DNA from 3 places in the Klebsiella sp. I138 genome. Region 2 is predicted to be linked to each of the others. Evidence: predicted binding sites of a transcription regulator. Region 2 holds the regulator's gene; each other region holds the start of a gene.

Region 1 (6,136 bases), 2.3 Mb from region 2:
GCCAGAATCAGGCCAATGACGGGCAAGAACAAGACTGCACCGATCATTGCTCTGGAGAATTTTTGCATATTCTCCAGAATACGTTGACGTATTGCGGACATAGTTGTTCCTTTATTTTTATATTTACATAGGGTTGATTATTGTTTTATCTACTTCCAGTTATTTGTTTATAGCAATTCCGATCTTTGAAGGAAACATGTTGCGGGAAATAGGTACAAACAGCCGCAAAATGCACACAGGTTTCGCTGCCGGGAAGGGGATACCTTGTGGGGACGGAAAATGGCATGGTGGAAGAAGATGCCCTCTCACCGGCGGAGAGAGGGCTGGAGGACGTTAAGGGGCTGGCGGGGTGGGGACAGTCTGAGTCGGTTCGCTGCTTACCTGACCGTTGCGCATCACCTGCGCGACCTGCTGTTTTTCCATATTTACCGCGCTGAGCTGGCCGCTCACCGTTGGTTTTAGCGGGGCATCGGCCTGCACGCTGCCGCTGGCGGTCAGCTGGAAGTTACCATCGCCGGAAACCGGTAGCGCTGGCCAGCCCCATTCCTGCAAAATATTCAGCGGTACACCGCGACCGTTCAGACTGAGCGTGACCTGACGCTGGGGGAGCTGCGAAATGGCCGCCGTGGCCTGGAGGATGCCGCGCTCGGTAAAGGCGCTCAGCTCGTTGATATTGACCGTGGAGGCGTTGGCGTTAAGCTTCAACGACGGCCGGCGAACGTCGATGCGGTTAAAGGTTGCGGCAGCGGCGTTCAGCGTTGCGCTGCCGTTCCACACGCCCCAGCGGTGATCTTTCACCAGCTGCAGTTCGCCGCCGTAGCCGTCAAGGGCGGTGATCTGCCACGGGAACGTCGGGTCGATATCGATAATGAGATTGCGGCTGGCGCTGAATTTTTTCAGCGTCAGGCTTTCCAGCCATGTTGGCAGCGACGCCATCCACAGCTGTTTCCAGTTTTCAGGAAGGGTGTACTCCAGCCCGGCAAACGCGGCGTCATCCAGTACCAGCGCGTTACCGGCGCGCAGCCAGTTGCCAGAAGCCCGTACCATCCCACCTTCCCAGCGCGAGGTGAACTGGCGCAGCGCAATACCCTGCGGTGAGAATTCAGCATTGGCGATAGGATCAAGCAGATGCAGCGATCCGTTAATAAAATCGCTGGCGTTCATCGACAGGGTGCCGTCATCGCTCTGCCATCCGCCGTGGCTCAGGGTCAGGTTACGCAGGCTAAGATCGAGATCCGTCACCGCCCAGTCCGGCCCCTGTAAACGGGCATCGGTCATATCGAGACGGCCAATTTGCAGCGAAGGGACGCTGGTCAGCGGGGTGAAGAATTCCGCCAGCGATTTATCGCTCTGCAGGCGAATTTCGTTGAGCTGCAGATTATCCACCAGCCAGCTGCCGTCGGCGTTGCGTCTGGCGTTACCGGTCAGCGTACCACGCGCGATGTCGGCGCCCAGCGTGGATAACGTCACTTCGCCATTATCGAGACTGCCCTGAATCAAGACATTACTGGCGTCAACGCCGTTCAGGGTCAGCGACCCCGCACTCATCTGAATCTGGGCCTTTTTGCCCAGTACATTGCCCGCTTCCGGTGCCCAGGGGCTGACGCCTCCGTCGACGCGCTGTGCGCTCAGCGCCCAGCCGGTTTCCGGGCTGTTAAACGCCATATTGCGCAACTGCAAACGGTCGGCGGCAAAAGGTAAAGACGCGGAAGACGGCGAGAGATTCAACGTCCCGTCGCTGAGGACAATTTCGTCGGCGTGCAACGGGTCGCTGAACTGGCGGGTACTGAAGCCAATATCCACCGTTTTAGCCACCAGAGTCGGCGGTTTGCCGTCGCGCCCGAAAGTGACATTTTGCAGCTGTAGATGGAGAGGTGAAGAGAAGCTGTGATCCATCGCATCGAAGGAGACCTGCCAGCCGGTACCCTCGCTCAGCCAGGCGCTGGCCTGGCGTGAACCCCAGTGGGTCTGTAGCAGGAACCAGGCAGCAACGATGGCGACCAGCAGGGCGATCGATAGCCAGAGGACCAGCTTTCCAAGAAATTTCATGATCTTCCATCCTGAGAGGTGCACATAGGGCTGTTATGCACGATTTATGCGCAATCCTCAAGACAGGAGTTGTTTTTTTAGATGACAGCGTGACGGGTTCAGGTGTTGGTGCCGCCCCGGCGCACAAAGTGCTGCCGGGGCGAAGAAGATTACGACTTCTCTGGAGGGAAAACCAAATTCAGAACAATCGCCGTAATCCCGCCGGCAGCAATACCGGAGGAGAGCAGGTTCTTCAGCCAGTCAGGGGCAAACTGCAGAATCAGCGGCTGCTGGGAGACGCCGAGGCCAACCGCCAGCGACAGGGCGATAATCAGAATCGCGCGGCGGTTCAGTGGTTCGCGAGAGACGATACGCACGCCGGACGCGGCAATGGTGCCGAACATCACCAGCGTTGCGCCGCCGAGCACCGGTTCCGGAATGTGCTGGACAAAGCCGCTGACCGCCGGGAACAGGCCCAGTACGATCAGCATCAGTGCCACCACGAAGCCGACGTAGCGGCTGGCGACGCCGGTCAACTGAATCACGCCGTTATTCTGGCCGAAGCAGGAGTTCGGGAAGGTATTAAAGACGGCGGAGACAAAGGAGTTCAGGCCGTTAGCCAGTACGCCACCTTTCAGACGTTTCATATACAGCGGGCCGGAGACCGGCTGTTCGGATACGTCGGACGTGGCGGTGATATCGCCGATGGTTTCCAGCGAAGTAATCATAAAGACCAGCATCAGCGGCAGCAGCAGGCTCCAGTCGATGCCCAGACCGTAATAGAGCGGGGTTGGCACCATAATCAGGCTGTCGTTTACCGGTGCGCTGTTGGTTGGCAGCATATCGAGCAGCCAGGCCGCCAGATAGCCTGCCGCCATGGCAATAACCAGGGAGGCGATGCGCAGGTAAGGGTTGCGCTGGCGGTTAAGAATAATGATCAGCGCCAGAACAATACCCGCCAGCAGCAGGTTTTTCGGCGCGCCGAAGGTATGGTCAGCCATAGCGGAGTAGCCACCGCCGATGGAGGTCAGCCCGACCTGAATCAGCGACAGACCGATAATCATTACCACCACGCCGGAGACCAGCGGCGTAATGACCCGCCGGGCCAGATGCAGGACCCGAGAGATGACCATTTCCGTGCAGCTTGCCAGCATTAGCGTGCCAAACAGCGCGGCCATCATCGTTGGTACATCGGCTCCGCCGGTTTTCAGCGCGGTGCCGCCCATAATCAGCGGGGCAACGAAGTTAAAGCTGGTGCCCTGAATCGACAGCAGTCCGGACCCGACCGGTCCCCAGGCTTTAATCTGAATGATGGATGCCACACCGGAAGCGAACAGCGACATACTGATGACGTGCTGTGTGTCCTGAGCCGGAAGGCCCAGCGCCTGACAGATTAACAACGCCGGCGTGATGACCGCGACAAACATCGCCAGCAGGTGCTGAAAAGCGGCGAACAGGGTTTGCGGCAGCGGCGGGCGGTCTTCGAGGCGGTAGATTAATTCGCTGGTTGTTTTATGCGCAACCGGTTGCGCGGCTTCTGACTCGGCGGTGTTAACGGACATCACAAACAATCCCAAGGTGGCAAAGCGGGAATTTTATCGGACTGTAGTGCAAAAGCAAACGTTTGCCACTCTTTGGCGGGAAATTTTTATACAAAAAACCACCGCGGATATTTTATTAACATTTTGTATGCTTGATCGCATCAATATCAAAACAAACTATCTTTTCCTGTTATTTGCCAGGCGCTTCTGCTTAAAATCTGGCTCCGATTTCTCAAGACGAGAATCTATCGACACCGGGAATACCGTCGCGTGTGAATGAATCATGCGCAAATAAGGAGCTCTTTTTTATGTTTCACCTCGATACCTTATCGACGCTTGTTGCCGCAACACTGGTGCTGCTACTAGGCAGACAACTCGTCCAGAAAGTCCCCTTCCTGAAGAAATACACTATCCCTGAACCCGTCGCGGGTGGCCTGCTGGTGGCACTGGCGCTGCTGGTGCTGAAAAAAAGCATGGGTTGGGAAATCGATTTTGATATGAGCCTGAAAGACCCGCTGATGCTGGCGTTCTTTGCGACGATCGGGCTTAACGCTAACCTGGCCAGCCTGCGGGCAGGCGGTAAAGTACTGGGGACGTTTCTGATTGTGGTGGTGGGTCTGCTGCTGCTGCAAAACGCCCTCGGCATTGGCATGGCAAAGCTGCTGGGTCTGGACCCGCTGATGGGCCTGCTGGCCGGTTCGATCACCCTCTCTGGTGGCCATGGTACCGGCGCAGCGTGGAGTAAGCTGTTTGTAGAACGTTACGGTTTTGCCAACGCCACCGAAGTGGCAATGGCCTGCGCCACCTTCGGCCTGGTGCTGGGTGGGCTGATTGGCGGCCCGGTAGCGCGTTATCTGGTTAAACACTCCTCTTCTCCGGACGGAACGCCGGACGACCAGCTGGCGCCTACCGCGTTTGAAAAGCCAGAGATGGGCCGGATGATCACCTCGCTGGTGCTGATCGAAAGTATTGCCTTAATCGCAATCTGTCTGACGCTCGGGAGGGTGGTTGCGCAACTGCTGATGGGAACCGTGCTGGAATTGCCGACCTTTGTCTGCGTGCTGTTTATCGGCGTGATCCTCAGCAACGGTCTGGCGCTGGCGGGCTTCTATCGCGTGTTTGACCGGGCGGTATCGATACTGGGTAACGTCAGCTTGTCGCTGTTCCTCGCCATGGCGCTGATGAGCCTGAAACTGTGGGAGCTGGCTTCGCTGGCGCTGCCGATGCTTGCCATCCTCGCGGTGCAGGCGGTAGCGATGGCGCTGTATTCGATTTTCGTTACCTACCGCATGATGGGTAAAAACTATGATGCCGCCGTGCTGGCTGCCGGTCACTGTGGCTTTGGTCTCGGCGCAACGCCGACGGCGATTGCCAATATGCAGGCGATCACCGACCGTTTTGGTCCGTCCCATATGGCATTTCTGGTGGTGCCGATGGTTGGCGCGTTCTTTATCGATATTGTGAATGCGCTGGTGATTAAGTTGTATTTGCTGCTGCCGATCTTTGGCTAAATCCCCGTCGTCTTTCAGGCCACAGGTGCGTTGACTACGTTTGCTTACCCCGGTCACAGAGTTATCTATGTGACCGGGGATGCGCGCACTTGTCGCCTTCCTGTGACCCGAAATCCATAGGGGATTGCCTGGTAAAGGTCCGTAGCCCGGTCAGTACAGCGCCGCCGGGCATTTTCGGGTTATGACTCGTCGTGCTCTTCCCATGCCAGGGCGCGTTTCACCGCTTTTTTCCAGCCGCTGTAGCGGTAGTTACGCTCGGTGGTTTCGATACCCGGACGGAATTCACGCTCAATGACCGCTTTCTCCTGCAGCTCATCCAGATTCTGCCAGAAGCCTACGGCCAGACCTGCCAGATAAGCGGCTCCCAGCGCCGTAACTTCACGTACTTCCGGGCGCTCAACGCGGGTGCCCAGGATATCGGACTGGAACTGCATCAGGAAGTTGTTGGCGACGGCCCCTCCGTCGACACGCAGCGCGTGCAAACGAATCCCTGAATCAGCCTGCATGGCTTCCAGTACATCGCGCGTCTGATAGGCAATAGACTCCAGCGTGGCACGAATAATATGGTTGGCATTCACGCCGCGCGTCAGGCCGAAGATGGCGCCACGAGCATACGGATCCCAGTAAGGTGCACCGAGGCCGGTAAACGCCGGAACCACGTACACGCCATTGGTGTCTTTCACTTTAGTCGCGAAATACTCGGAATCGAACGCGTCGTTGATCAGCTTCATTTCATCACGCAGCCACTGAATGGAGGCGCCGGCCATGAACACCGCACCTTCCAGCGCATAGTTCACTTCCCCACGTGGGCCACAGCCGATAGTGGTAAGCAGACCGTGAGTCGATGTGACCGCTTTTTCCCCGGTATTCATCAGCATAAAGCAGCCGGTGCCGTAGGTGTTCTTGGCCATCCCCTCTTTGACGCACAGCTGACCGAACAGCGCCGCCTGCTGGTCACCGGCGATACCGGCGATTGGAATACGCGTGCCGCCTTTACCGCCGATGTTCGTCTGACCGTATACCTCGGAAGATTTACGGACTTCCGGCAGCATCGCG
Region 2 (6,136 bases):
AGCGATTTGACGTTGGATTTTTTCTACAGTCGTGCTCATTGTCATGCTTCCTTAACTTCTATACGGCAGTAATTTGTCATTGTAGCGTCCTGAACGCAGGACAGATAATAACATTTTTTTCACTCATTATATTTTATCTTCTGCGGCCAGAAGTTGCCTTAAAAATATCATTTTGCTCTCGGACATGTCTTATCGCTGTACATTTTCCGCACAAGGTGGTTAATGTCTGAGATAATTTTTTGCAATTGTTAATCAAACGACACTTTAGATACAAAAGAGTATTAACTTTCCGGGTTTTTATGCTTTAGAATCGTTGGGTTTTGTCATTCACCGTCAGGTATGGGTACATATCTGTCATTAATCAGGGGATTGCTCAGTGGCGCGGCTAAACAAAATCGCGATTTCGCTCTGTGCATTACTGTTTACATCTATCTCATTTACTCCACTGGCGCATGCTTCAGGGCATACGCACACCTCCGCCACGCCAAAAGCGCATTCGGCGAAGGGCACTACAGAACGTAAGAAAAAAGCCACCAACCAGAAAACAAAGTCCACGACCAAAACCTCCAGCAAGAAAGCCTCGACGGCTACCCGCACCAGACACCCAACCCGCACCACCGCATCCAGCCAAACGGCGCTGAACCGTCAGGCCGCCGGCACTAAAAAATGTGTCCTGCGTAAAGGGTATAAAAAACAGTGTGCAAAACCGCTCACGCCGAGCGCCGAGCCGGCACCGGTTATGGCCAGCGTGCAGAGCAAATGTGTCGTGCGCAAAGGCTATAAAAAGCGCTGTAAGCAGGTCGTGGAAGAACAGCCGCTAACGCTGGCAGATGCGCACAAAGCCCGCGTACAGAGAGCGCAAAGCACCGCCATGTCTAAGCTGATGGATCAGATTGGCAAACCGTATCGCTGGGGCGGGACCTCACCGCGTACCGGTTTCGACTGTAGTGGACTGGTTTATTACGCCTATAAGGATCTGGTCAAAATCCGCATTCCGCGTACCGCGAATGAGATGTACCACCTGCGCGACGCCCGTCCGGTCGATCGCGGGGAGCTGCAAAGCGGCGATCTTGTGTTCTTCCGTACCCGTGGGCGCGGCACCGCCGACCACGTTGGCGTCTATGTTGGCAACGGTAAATTTATTCAGTCGCCGCGTACCGGCCGTGATATCCAGATAACCTCATTAAGCGAAGATTACTGGATTCGCCACTATGTTGGCGCCCGCCGCGTGATGACCCCGAAAACTATCCGCTAACTCTCACCTGCCGCACCTGCGGTAGGTTATCTGTGGCACGGAATTCGCACGCCGGTCACGCAGAACAGACTCCCCTCCTCTTACCTGACATTTTTTCCCCCTTCCGGGTGTAGGCTGCGCCGATCACGGTTGTTAAATATACCCTTTATCATTGCAAGGCTTTTAACTCCGTTCGGCAAGTGTTAGCATTCTGATCACAATAAAAGCCTGTCGCACTCGTCCCGGCGATAGACAGTACAGGCAGTTCTGGATGGTGAAACATCCTTTGAATGTGAGCTAAAAAACAAGAAGTTATAAGGAGAGTAACAATGTCGTTTGAATTACCTGCATTACCGTATGCAAAAGACGCCCTGGCGCCGCACATTTCCGCAGAAACCCTGGAATACCACTACGGCAAGCATCATCAGGCCTACGTCACCAACCTCAACAACCTGATCAAAGGCACTCCGTTTGAAGGTCAGTCTTTAGAAGCGATCGTCCGCTCTTCCGAAGGTGGCATCTTTAACAACGCAGCTCAGGTCTGGAACCACACGTTTTACTGGAACTGCCTCGCACCCAATGCGGGCGGCGAGCCGGAAGGCGAGCTGGCAGCTGCCATCAACCAGTCTTTCGGCAGCTTTGCAGATTTTAAAGCGAAGTTTACCGATGCGGCAGCGAAGAACTTTGGCGCAGGCTGGACATGGCTGGTTAAAAATGCCGATGGCAGCCTGAGCATTGTCTCCACCAGCAACGCTGGCACGCCGTTGACCGGCGACGCCAAACCGCTGCTGACCGTGGATGTCTGGGAACATGCCTATTACATTGACTACCGTAACGCTCGCCCTGAGTATCTGGCGCACTTCTGGGCGCTGGTAAACTGGACGTTTGTCGCAGCCAATCTGGCGGCATAAAACGTTTACGCAGAAGGGGCAACCCTTCTGCGAATAAATCTACTGCCCGGCAAACGCCTCTTCCGGTTGCGAACGGCCGCCAAACAGCACCAGCAGCAGAGCCAGACCAGCAATAATCGCCCCCATCACCGGTACGAAGGCATAGCCCAGCCCGCCGGAAATTACCGCGCCACCGGCTGCCGCACCCAGCGCATTCCCCAGGTTAAACGCCCCGATGTTCACCGAAGATGACAGTCCCGGCGCTTCATGAGCCACTCTCATTACCCGCATTTGCAGCGGCGGAACCACGGCGAAGGTTGCCGCACCCCAGACCACCATACTGATAGCGGCCCCCAACGGCGTCTGAGCGAGCAGCGGAATGGCCAGCATAATTACCATCAGCAGCAATAGAAAACCCTTTAGCGTCCCGGAGACGGAGCGGTCGGCAAATTTACCGCCCAGGTAGTTCCCCAGGGAGAAGCCGACGCCGATCAACACCAGCATCGCGGTGACGAACAGCGGTGAAGCATGCGTAATGGTGTGCAGCACCGGTGAAATATAGGTATAGAGCGTAAACATGGCCCCCGCGCCGAGCACGGTGGTCAGCAGCGCAGATAGCACCTGCGGGCGGAGCAGCACGGAGAGCTCCTGCTTAACATTCGGCCGATCGCCGGCGCTACCTTCAGGCAACGAGAACCACAGGCTGACCATCGCCACCAGCCCCAGCCCCGCAGTCGCCAGGAATGACATTCGCCAGCCGATTGTTTCGCCCAGCCAGGTTGCCGCCGGAACGCCGCCAATGTTGGCGATGGTCAATCCCATAAACATGGTCGCCACCGCACTGGCCTGCTTATGTTTCGGCACCACGCTCGCCGCCACCACCGAACCAAGGCCAAAGAAAGCGCCGTGATTCAGGCTGGTGATAATACGTGAGAGCAGCAGCGTGGTGTAATCCGGCGCCATTGAAGAGAGGACGTTACCCAGGGTGAATATCGCCATCAGAAATATCAGCGCATTTCTGCGCGCGCGATGAGAGAGCAGCAACGTCATTAACGGCGCTCCGACCATCACGCCAATCGCATAAGCGCTGATCAGCATCCCCGCCGCAGGAATAGAGACGTCGACGCCCCTGGCAATCACCGGCAGCAGTCCCATCGGGGAAAACTCCGTTGTGCCAATACCAAACGCGCCTATCGCCAGCGCTAACAAGGGAAAGTTGATTTTCATTCAATGACTCCAGCAGACCGTCATCAGCGACGGTATCTCATCAGAAGTCAAAAGCATGACATCAATCACAAAAAAACAGAAGTAAACGAAATGACAAAAGATTTTTGCGAAATTGATAATAATGGGGAATATTGGGGGAAAGAGGCCTCTCCCCCGACAAAATCAGTGCAGTACCGCTGTCAGCCCGGCGGCAACAATAAGACCCAGGACAATAATCGTTGTTGTCAGCGAAAACTTTAAATCTGTATCCATCAATTTTCCCCCCAGTTATCCCCACACGAAAAGTGAGCTTGCTCATTTTTACACAATATAGCGTAAAAATCTTCTGAGATTTAGGGTGATGCACATTTTTGCTCTTCCCCTTTGCCGCAAGATCGGACAAAATCCCACGCTAATTTGAAAGCGTATCGGCCATTGACCCCTTCCTGTCGTTCTGTGTCGTTTTCCCGACGTGATGCAATGTTGAACATTGTATTCAGGGTGTGTATAGGCAAACGTTTACGTATCGATAATCAGACGATCAGGTCAAGGTCTGGAGTGAGAAGTAATGGCAACAATTAAAGATGTAGCGAAGCGCGCAAACGTTTCCACTACAACAGTTTCACATGTAATTAACAAAACCCGCTTCGTTGCTGAAGAAACCCGCAACGCGGTTTGGGCGGCTATCAAAGAACTGCACTATTCCCCAAGTGCCGTGGCGCGAAGCCTGAAGGTTAATCACACCAAATCGATTGGCCTGCTGGCCACCAGCAGCGAAGCGGCCTATTTCGCTGAGATTATTGAAGCCGTAGAAAAGAGCTGTTTCCAGAAAGGCTATACCCTGATTCTGGGCAATGCGTGGAACGATCTCGAAAAGCAGCAGGCCTACCTGTCGATGATGGCGCAAAAGCGCGTTGATGGTCTGCTGGTCATGTGTTCCGAATACCCGGAATCGGTTCTCAGCATGCTGGAAGAGTATCGCCATATTCCCATGGTGGTGATGGACTGGGGTGAAGCAAAAGCTGACTTTACCGATTCAGTCATCGATAACGCCTTTGAAGGCGGCTATATGGCCGGCCGTTACCTGGTCGAACGCGGCCACCGCGAGATCGGCGTGATCCCAGGCCCGCTGGAACGCAATACCGGCGCCGGGCGCCTGGCGGGCTTTATGCAGGCCATGGAAGAAGCGCAGATCGTCGTGCCGGAAAACTGGATTGTTCAGGGGGACTTCGAACCAGAATCTGGCTATCGCGCAATGCAGCAGATCCTCAGTCAGCAGCATCGCCCGACGGCGGTCTTCTGCGGCGGCGATATTATGGCGATGGGTGCAATCTGCGCCGCAGACGAGATGGGCCTGCGCGTTCCGCAGGACATTTCCCTGATCGGCTATGATAACGTGCGCAACGCCCGCTATTTCAGCCCGGCGTTGACCACCATTCACCAGCCGAAAGATTCTCTCGGCGAAGCAGCCTTCAACATGTTGTTGGATCGTATCGTTAACAAGCGCGAAGAGTCGCAGTCTATCGAAGTCCACCCTCGTCTGGTCGAGCGTCGCTCCGTCGTCGACGGCCCGTTCGTCGACTACCGCCGCTAAATGTCCCTACGGCGCCGGTCACTCCGGCGCCCGCAGCCACTCCCGGTTTAACGTTTCACTGTCGCCCAGATAATCCAGCAGCCATGACAGCGCCGGAGACGTGTCGCTCTGCTGCCAGGTCAGACAGCACGCGGCATCCGGGAACGGGTTCTCCAGCTCAAGCGCCGTCCATTCGCCGCAATCGATCCATGGGCGAGCAAAATGGGTCGGCACCATTCCCACGCACAGTCCCGCCGACAGACAGGTCGCCGATGATTCCCAGTCCGGTACCACCACCCTTTTCTGGTTGTCCAGTAGCCAGGTCGTGCGTTTTGGTAACGATCGGGAGGTGTCTTCTCGCACCAGCGACGGCCAGTTGCGCAACACGTCATCGCTGAGCGGCCCCGTCATCTGCGCCAGCGGATGATGGCTCGCTACCACGCAATGCCAGCTCAGCATGCCCATATCGCGGAAGGCGTAGCGCCCACCCACTGGAATCGAACGGGTTGCGCCGATGGCCAGCTCCACGCGACCGTCGGCCAGCGCATCCCAGACGCCGTTGAACACTTCCTGAAACACAATCAGTTCGACATCCGGAAAATGGCGATAGAAATCGACAATCATTTGCCGCATCCGTGCTGACTTAACAATGTCATCGACGGCTATCGACAGCTGGCCGCGCCAGCCGTTGGCTATCTGCTGACACTGCTGACGGGTGATCTGCATTTTTTTGATAACAGAGCGCCCTTCCTGTAAAAACCAGACCCCGGCCGGCGTTAATTCGACGTCGCGATGGCGACGTTCAAACAGCGGCACCGCCAGCCACTCCTCCAGTTGACGTACGGTATAACTGACCGCTGAGGGTACGCGGTGTAGTTCCTGTGCCGCCGCGCTAAAGCTCCCGTTGCGGGCCACAGCATCAACAACTTCCAGTGAGTATTCGGACCACATATTCTGCCTGCAAAAATTTTGAATGCATGTAGCAAATATTAGCGTTTCACAAGCCAGAATGCACTCCCTACACTCTGCGGCATCATACCTGCATCAGAAGAAAGAGAACGTTATGCAACAACCCGGGAAAGGATTTTTAGTTTGGCTGGCGGGACTCAGCGTGCTGGGTTTCCTGGCTACCGACATGTATCTGCCGGCCTTTTCGGCCATTCAGCAAGATCTCAATACCTCTGCGGCATCGGTCAGCGCCAGCCTGAGCCTGTTCCTCGCCGGCTTCGCCAT
Region 3 (6,136 bases), 2.1 Mb from region 2:
ACCATTAGCACGCGCTGATAGCCCGCCTGCAGCAGGCACATCACTTCACAGAGTCCTTGCTGGAAGGTATCGCGCCCGGCTGAAAGCGAAGAGGACGTTATGGGCTGGCGGGCGGCAATCGTCAGATTCCCCACTGCCGAATTATGCACGGAAAGGGCGAAGTCGGTCGGCGAAATGGCCTGCTCCGTTGCCAACGCGTGGAGGATACGATAGTTACGCTCCAGCTCCCCGTGACGGCTGGTGTACAGCACGGCATCGATATTGTGCTGGCGGAGCATTGCCAGCCCGCATTCAACGGCAAGTTTGCTGCCGGAGCTCAGTCGCCGGGCGGTCATCATCGGTAATTCGGTTAAGGCGGCCTGCGGGGCCGACGGATCGATGGCGAGCGAATGCCGTGACCATTGCTGCCACTGCGCCGTTTCGCTCAGTCCCGGGGCTCTGCCCTGCCAGTCAACTATGTTTAGTGCAAATTTCATCAACGCGTATCCGCGGTAAGCCGGATATCCCGGCGACGTTTTTAACCTAACGTTGTTATTTTTCTTCTGACCTGCGAATACAGTATGGCTAACGTCTGAACGAACGGCGACCTGCCTGGATTCATGACGACCTCACTTTTCTGCCGACCGGATATCCATTCTGCAAATTAAGCGAAGAACGCACCGACAAGCAAATTCACCGCATGGCAATTTATGACGCGAAGTCTGCGCGTATTTTCGATATTTTCACACGCCAGTGCAATTTATTATGGCAAATATTCTCGCCTGACAGAGATATACCGTTATTCCGTCAACAGGCCAGTGACCTGCCTCTGACATTTCCGCCACATCTTGTACAGAATGGCCTACGAATACATAGGATAATGCTGAATCCCGGTAGTGCAGCGGAATAGTCTCTGTCTCAATTCTTCGGTAGGAGATGCATACTTGCGGGTTATCCTCTGAATTAATGAGTGGAAGAAAATGCAATGAGAACGATTTCTGATTGACGTCCGCTGTCCGCGGTCCCCCGTACGACTTTCCTGTTAAATTCAGGTAATACAGTGAAATGACGGATGTGAAAAAATGAATACCAGACAGAATAAAATTCTGGATAAATAGGGCGGGCGAATTTCCGTTTTATCGTATGCGGTACAGGAGGCCGCATAATGCGGGAGTGCAGAGTCGCCGGTATCATTCCATCATGAGGCATGATTTTATGGGGTTGAATTTTCACAGCATAGCGAAATTGATCGCGTTCTGGGAACCTGCATTATTATTCTCGGGTGGGGAATAATCCGCGATATAGCACCATATTGTCGGAAGCATATAAATATGGCTAAAAACCATTAGTGGGTAGCCAGAGAAGCTTGCGGTAGGCAATATTTATATAGCAGGGATATTATTTAGCGCGGTAAGAACGCCAGCCGCGGCACAGAGAAATATCTCATCCGGCGTGGGAGGCTGCGTGATTTTTGGCTCAGTGGGCTGCTTTTGAGCAGGCGACGTGGTAATAGTGAAACACTGTTGTAAAAATCTGGTGGACCCGATGCCCGAACCCGTCGACGAACCGGCGCTGAATGGACTGCGCCTCAATCTGCGGATTGTCTCAGTTGTGATGTTTAACTTTGCCAGCTACCTGACAATTGGCCTGCCGTTAGCCGTCCTGCCAGGCTATGTGCATGACGTGATGGGATTCAGCGCGTTCTGGGCCGGGCTGGTGATTAGCCTGCAATATTTCGCAACCCTCCTCAGTCGCCCTCATGCCGGGCGCTATGCCGATCTCCTTGGTCCAAAAAAGATCGTTGTCTTCGGGCTGTGCGGCTGTTTTCTCAGCGGTGCGAGCTATCTGCTGGCGGCTGTCAGCAGCGGCTGGCCGTTCGTTAGCCTGGTTCTGCTGTGTCTTGGCCGCGTAATTCTCGGCATCGGGCAAAGCTTTGCTGGCACTGGTTCAACGCTATGGGGCGTGGGCGTGGTGGGGTCGTTACACATCGGGCGCGTTATTTCGTGGAACGGCATCGTGACCTACGGGGCGATGGCGATGGGGGCGCCGCTGGGCGTGCTCTGTTACTCCCTCGTGGGTCTGCATGGGCTGGCATGGACGATAATGATCGTGGCACTGATAGCTATCCTGTGCGCGCTGCCGAGGGCGGCGGTCAGGGCAACAAAGGGCAAGGCGATGTCATTTCGCGCCGTGCTTGGCCGGGTCTGGCCGTATGGAATGGCTCTGGCGCTGGCTTCTGCCGGGTTTGGTACGATCGCGACGTTTATTACCCTGTTTTACGACGCGAAAGGCTGGGACGGCGCGGCGTTTGCGCTGACGCTGTTTAGCTGCGCGTTTGTTGGCACGCGTCTGTTGTTCCCCAACGGGATTAATCGTCTGGGGGGACTCAACGTCGCGATGCTGTGCTTTAGCGTTGAGATTGCCGGGCTCTTGCTGGTGGGGCTGGCTGATAGCTCGCTGATGGCGAAAATCGGGACCTTCTTTGCCGGTGCCGGTTTTTCACTGGTCTTCCCTGCGCTGGGGGTGGTCGCGGTGAAGGCGGTGCCGCAGCAGAATCAGGGTTCGGCGCTGGCGACCTATACGGTATTTATGGATCTGTCTTTAGGGATTACCGGTCCGCTTGCCGGGCTGCTGATGGCATGGGCCGGGATTTCTACGATTTATCTGGCGGCGGCGGGGCTGGTTGCGGTGGCGCTGTTGCTAAGCTGGCGGTTAAAAAAACGGCCCCCGGTTGTTGCTCCGGAGGCCGCGGCGTCGGGCCAGTAGTTACTGGATGACGAGGGTGTTGATGATGTTTTCAGCCGCGCTTTGCGCCTGCTGCTGGTTGTCTGCCGGCAGCGTGATCTGCAGGGTCAGCAGCTTATCGTCAACCTTGCCGAGGATAACGGAAGACCAGGCGGTCTGCCCCTTGGCGGAGATGATGCTGTCCAGCTGTTGCAGCGTGTGACCTTTGATCTCAATTGATTTATTAGTGACAACCTGCAGCTGCGGATCGCGGCTGCGCTGCTGATCTTCCAGGCGCTGAGCCAGCACGCTTAATTCTTCACTGGTGGTGTCGCCGACAATCACGATCACTGCTTTCTGCCCGGTGACGTCAGAATAGACGTGCATGTTGTTGGCCTGGGTTCCCAGCTTGCCGCTCTGGTCGGTCATTCCTGCTGGCAGGGAGAAACTCAGCTTCCCATCCAGCAGGCTGATATTTTGCCCACTGGCGTTGCTTTCTGCTGCTGCCCCTTCGGTTGGCGCTTTTGAATCGCTGTTATCACAGGCCGCAAGCCCCATAACCAGCAGGCCAATACCGACATATTTAACCAAATTGCGCATTGACATCTTCCTTTCGATAAACGGCCATTAACGGCTCATCCGCGTATCTTATCACATCAGCCTGCGAGTACTCTTAACCTGGCTGCAATGCTGATAAATCAGATTTATCTGCCAGTTTTTTCATCAGCATATTCAACAGCATGCCATACATCGGCAGGAAGAAAGCAATGCTAATCAGTACCTTGAAGCTGTAGTCGACAATCGCGATTTCTCCCCAGTTTGCCGCCATAAACGGGTCCGGGCTGCGCCAGAACGCAATGAAGAAAAAGGCCAGGGTATCGCTGACGTTGCCGAACAGGGTAGAGGCGGTTGGCGCCAGCCACCAGCGACGGTTCTGCCGCAGGCGGTTAAAGACGTGGACATCGAGGATCTGGCCCAGCGCGTAGGCCATAAAGCTGGCGGCAGCGATACGAGCGACGAACAGGTTAAAGTGGGTCAGCGCAGCAAAACCTTGCCACTCGCCCATATAGAACAGGGACGAAACGCCATAGGAGATCAGCAGCGCAGGGACCATCACCGCAAGGATAATGCGTCGCGCCAGCGGAGCGCCGAAAATTCGCACCGTCAGATCGGTTGCCAGGAAGATAAACGGAAAGCTGAATGCACCCCAGGTGGTATGAAAACCAAAAATGGAGATCGGGAGCTGCACCAGATAGTTACTGGAGGTGATAACCAGCAAATGGAAAAGAGAAAGCCAGACCAGCGCTTTTTGACGCTGTGACGTCGTAAATGGACTCATATTGTGACCTTTTTAGTGATTGGGGTGAGGGAACCCAATAAATCAATACTCGCGCGGTGGCTTGCCAGCGTGCGTGTACCAGCGTGAAGCGGCAGAATGATACTGCGTTGAGCAGGTAATGCAACGGTTGTTTTTCGCGCAAACGTTAACCTGGCTTGCGTAGCGGAAAAGTGGGGGTAAACTAGGGCCGTTTTGTTGATGTGAGATGAAAATGACCGAACTTTTCTCCAGTCCTGACCACACTCTGGATGCTCAGGGCCTGCGTTGCCCGGAGCCAGTGATGATGGTGCGTAAGACCGTACGTACGATGCCGGTGGGCGAGACGCTGCTGATTATCGCCGACGATCCGGCTACAACTCGCGATATTCCGGGCTTTTGCCGCTTTATGGAACATGAGCTGGTTGCGCAGGAAACCGAGGCGCTGCCCTACCGTTATCTGATTCGCAAAAGCCATTAAGCACGGGTTTGCGTACCGCGCTGCCAAGGACAAAGATCTCTGGCTCCCGTAGCCCCGGTAGGCAACGCGCCACCGGGGTCTCTCCGCTTATTTCTTACGTAACAGTCGCAGGGCGTTTGCGGTCACCAGCACCGTCGCCCCCGTATCGGCCAGCACGGCCAGCCACAGCCCGGTCAGTCCGAGCAGCGTGGTGATAAGGAAAATGCCCTTCAGCCCAAGCGCAATCGCGATGTTCTGGCGGATGTTGGCGTGGGTGGCTCGGGCCAGAGAGATCATCTGCGCCAGACCAGTTAAGCGATTATGCGTCAGGGCGGCATCGGCGGTTTCCAGCGCCACGTCGGTTCCGCTGCCCATCGCAATGCCGATGGTGGCGGCCTTCATCGCCGGTGCGTCATTAATCCCGTCCCCGACCATGGCCAGCGGTGCAGCGGCGTTGAGCGCCGTAACCGCTTCCACTTTATCGGCTGGCAGCAGCCCGGCACGGAATTCCAGCCCCAGCTCTCCGGCAATGGCGGCCGCTGCACGCGGATTATCGCCGGTGAGGATCACCCCTTGCACTCCCAGACGATGCAGGTCATCGACCGCCTGGCGGGCGTCATCGCGCAGCGTATCCTGCAGTGCCAGAATGCCGAGCAGAGACTGCTCGCGCAGCACCAGTACCACCGTCTGACCGGCGCTTTCAAGCTGTTGAATCTGCGCCTCATGCCGGGGAGCCGCACCGTTACCCGCCGCGCAAATCAAGACGCGACGGCCGTCGACTTCGGCTTCAATACCGGAACCTGCCAGCGCACGCTGGTCGCGGGCGGACGGAATCACCAGCTGGCGTTGCTGAGCTTCGCGCACGATAGCCTGCGCCAGCGGGTGGCTGGAGCCTTGTTCTACCGCCGCGGCCAGTGCCAGCAGGTTATTTTCATCTTCGTCATTCAGCGGGATTGCGGCGGTGACGCGCGGTTGGCCGACGGTCAACGTCCCGGTCTTGTCAAAGGCCACCTGGCGTACGCGGCCCAGTTGCTCAAGCGCTGCCCCCCCTTTAATCAGGGCACCGCGACGGGCCGCCACTGCCAGCCCGGACGTAATGGCCGCCGGAGTGGAAATAACCAGCGCACAGGGGCAACCGATCAGCAGCAGCGTCAGACCCTTGTAGATCCACGGCAGCCACGTGGCGGCAAAAAACAGCGGCGGTACGATAGCGACCAGCAGGGCGATGGCCATAATGGCCGGCGTATAGACCCGGCTGAAGCGATCGATAAAGCGTTCAATTGGTGCCCGGCGTTCCTCTGCCTCTTCAATCAGCTTCAGAATGCGGTCAATGGCGCTGTCACCCGGCTCTGAAATCACCGTTAGCTGAACCAGGCGGTCGACGCTGGTAGCCCCTGCCGCCACGCGCTCGCCGGAATGGCGTTCGACCGGCACGGATTCGCCGGTTAAGGCGCTCTCGTCGAAGCTGGCGAACGGCGTGTTCAACTGACCATCTGCGGGTAAACGACCGCCTGCCGCGACTTCAATGACGTCGCCGGGGCGGAGATCGCGCTGGGCGACGGTTTCCCGCACGCCGTCACGCAGGCGAGTGGCGGTATCGGGTTTTAACGCCATCAGGGCGCTCACGCCCTGACGGGCACGGCTGGCGGCCCAGCCCT

The links. Region 2 encodes PurR, which represses purine synthesis genes. Its sites were predicted from a motif close to CANGCAAACGTTTGCNTG; they were not measured.
Region 1: a site for PurR is predicted at 3,642-3,659, ahead of ACMYSK_RS19870 (nucleobase:cation symporter-2 family protein). Genes of this name have one in related genera too.
Region 3: a site for PurR is predicted at 4,178-4,195, ahead of tusA (sulfurtransferase TusA). Genes of this name have one in related genera too.

The regions. Positions count from the first base shown of each region.
Region 1 covers NZ_CP180447.1:4,251,574-4,257,709, forward strand. Annotated here, with positions in the region: gene ACMYSK_RS19860 (PTS transporter subunit EIIC) at 1-101, opposite strand, end outside; gene ACMYSK_RS19865 (AsmA family protein) at 334-2,049, opposite strand; gene ACMYSK_RS19870 (nucleobase:cation symporter-2 family protein) at 2,199-3,590, opposite strand; gene gltS (sodium/glutamate symporter) at 3,878-5,080, shown strand; gene glpK (glycerol kinase GlpK) at 5,260-6,136, opposite strand, start outside.
Region 2 covers NZ_CP180447.1:1,089,488-1,095,623, reverse strand. Annotated here, with positions in the region: gene ACMYSK_RS05060 (Grx4 family monothiol glutaredoxin) at 1-39, opposite strand, end outside; gene ACMYSK_RS05055 (C40 family peptidase) at 377-1,255, shown strand; gene sodB (superoxide dismutase [Fe]) at 1,564-2,145, shown strand; gene ACMYSK_RS05045 (MFS transporter) at 2,185-3,351, opposite strand; gene ACMYSK_RS05040 (YnhF family membrane protein) at 3,514-3,603, opposite strand; gene purR (HTH-type transcriptional repressor PurR) at 3,899-4,924, shown strand; gene punR (DNA-binding transcriptional activator PunR) at 4,943-5,854, opposite strand; gene punC (purine nucleoside transporter PunC) at 5,967-6,136, shown strand, end outside.
Region 3 covers NZ_CP180447.1:4,491,907-4,498,042, forward strand. Annotated here, with positions in the region: gene ACMYSK_RS20930 (beta-ketoacyl synthase chain length factor) at 1-476, opposite strand, end outside; gene ACMYSK_RS20935 (MFS transporter) at 1,525-2,745, shown strand; gene ACMYSK_RS20940 (DcrB family lipoprotein) at 2,746-3,303, opposite strand; gene ACMYSK_RS20945 (7-cyano-7-deazaguanine/7-aminomethyl-7-deazaguanine transporter) at 3,377-4,042, opposite strand; gene tusA (sulfurtransferase TusA) at 4,254-4,499, shown strand; gene zntA (Zn(II)/Cd(II)/Pb(II) translocating P-type ATPase ZntA) at 4,587-6,136, opposite strand, start outside.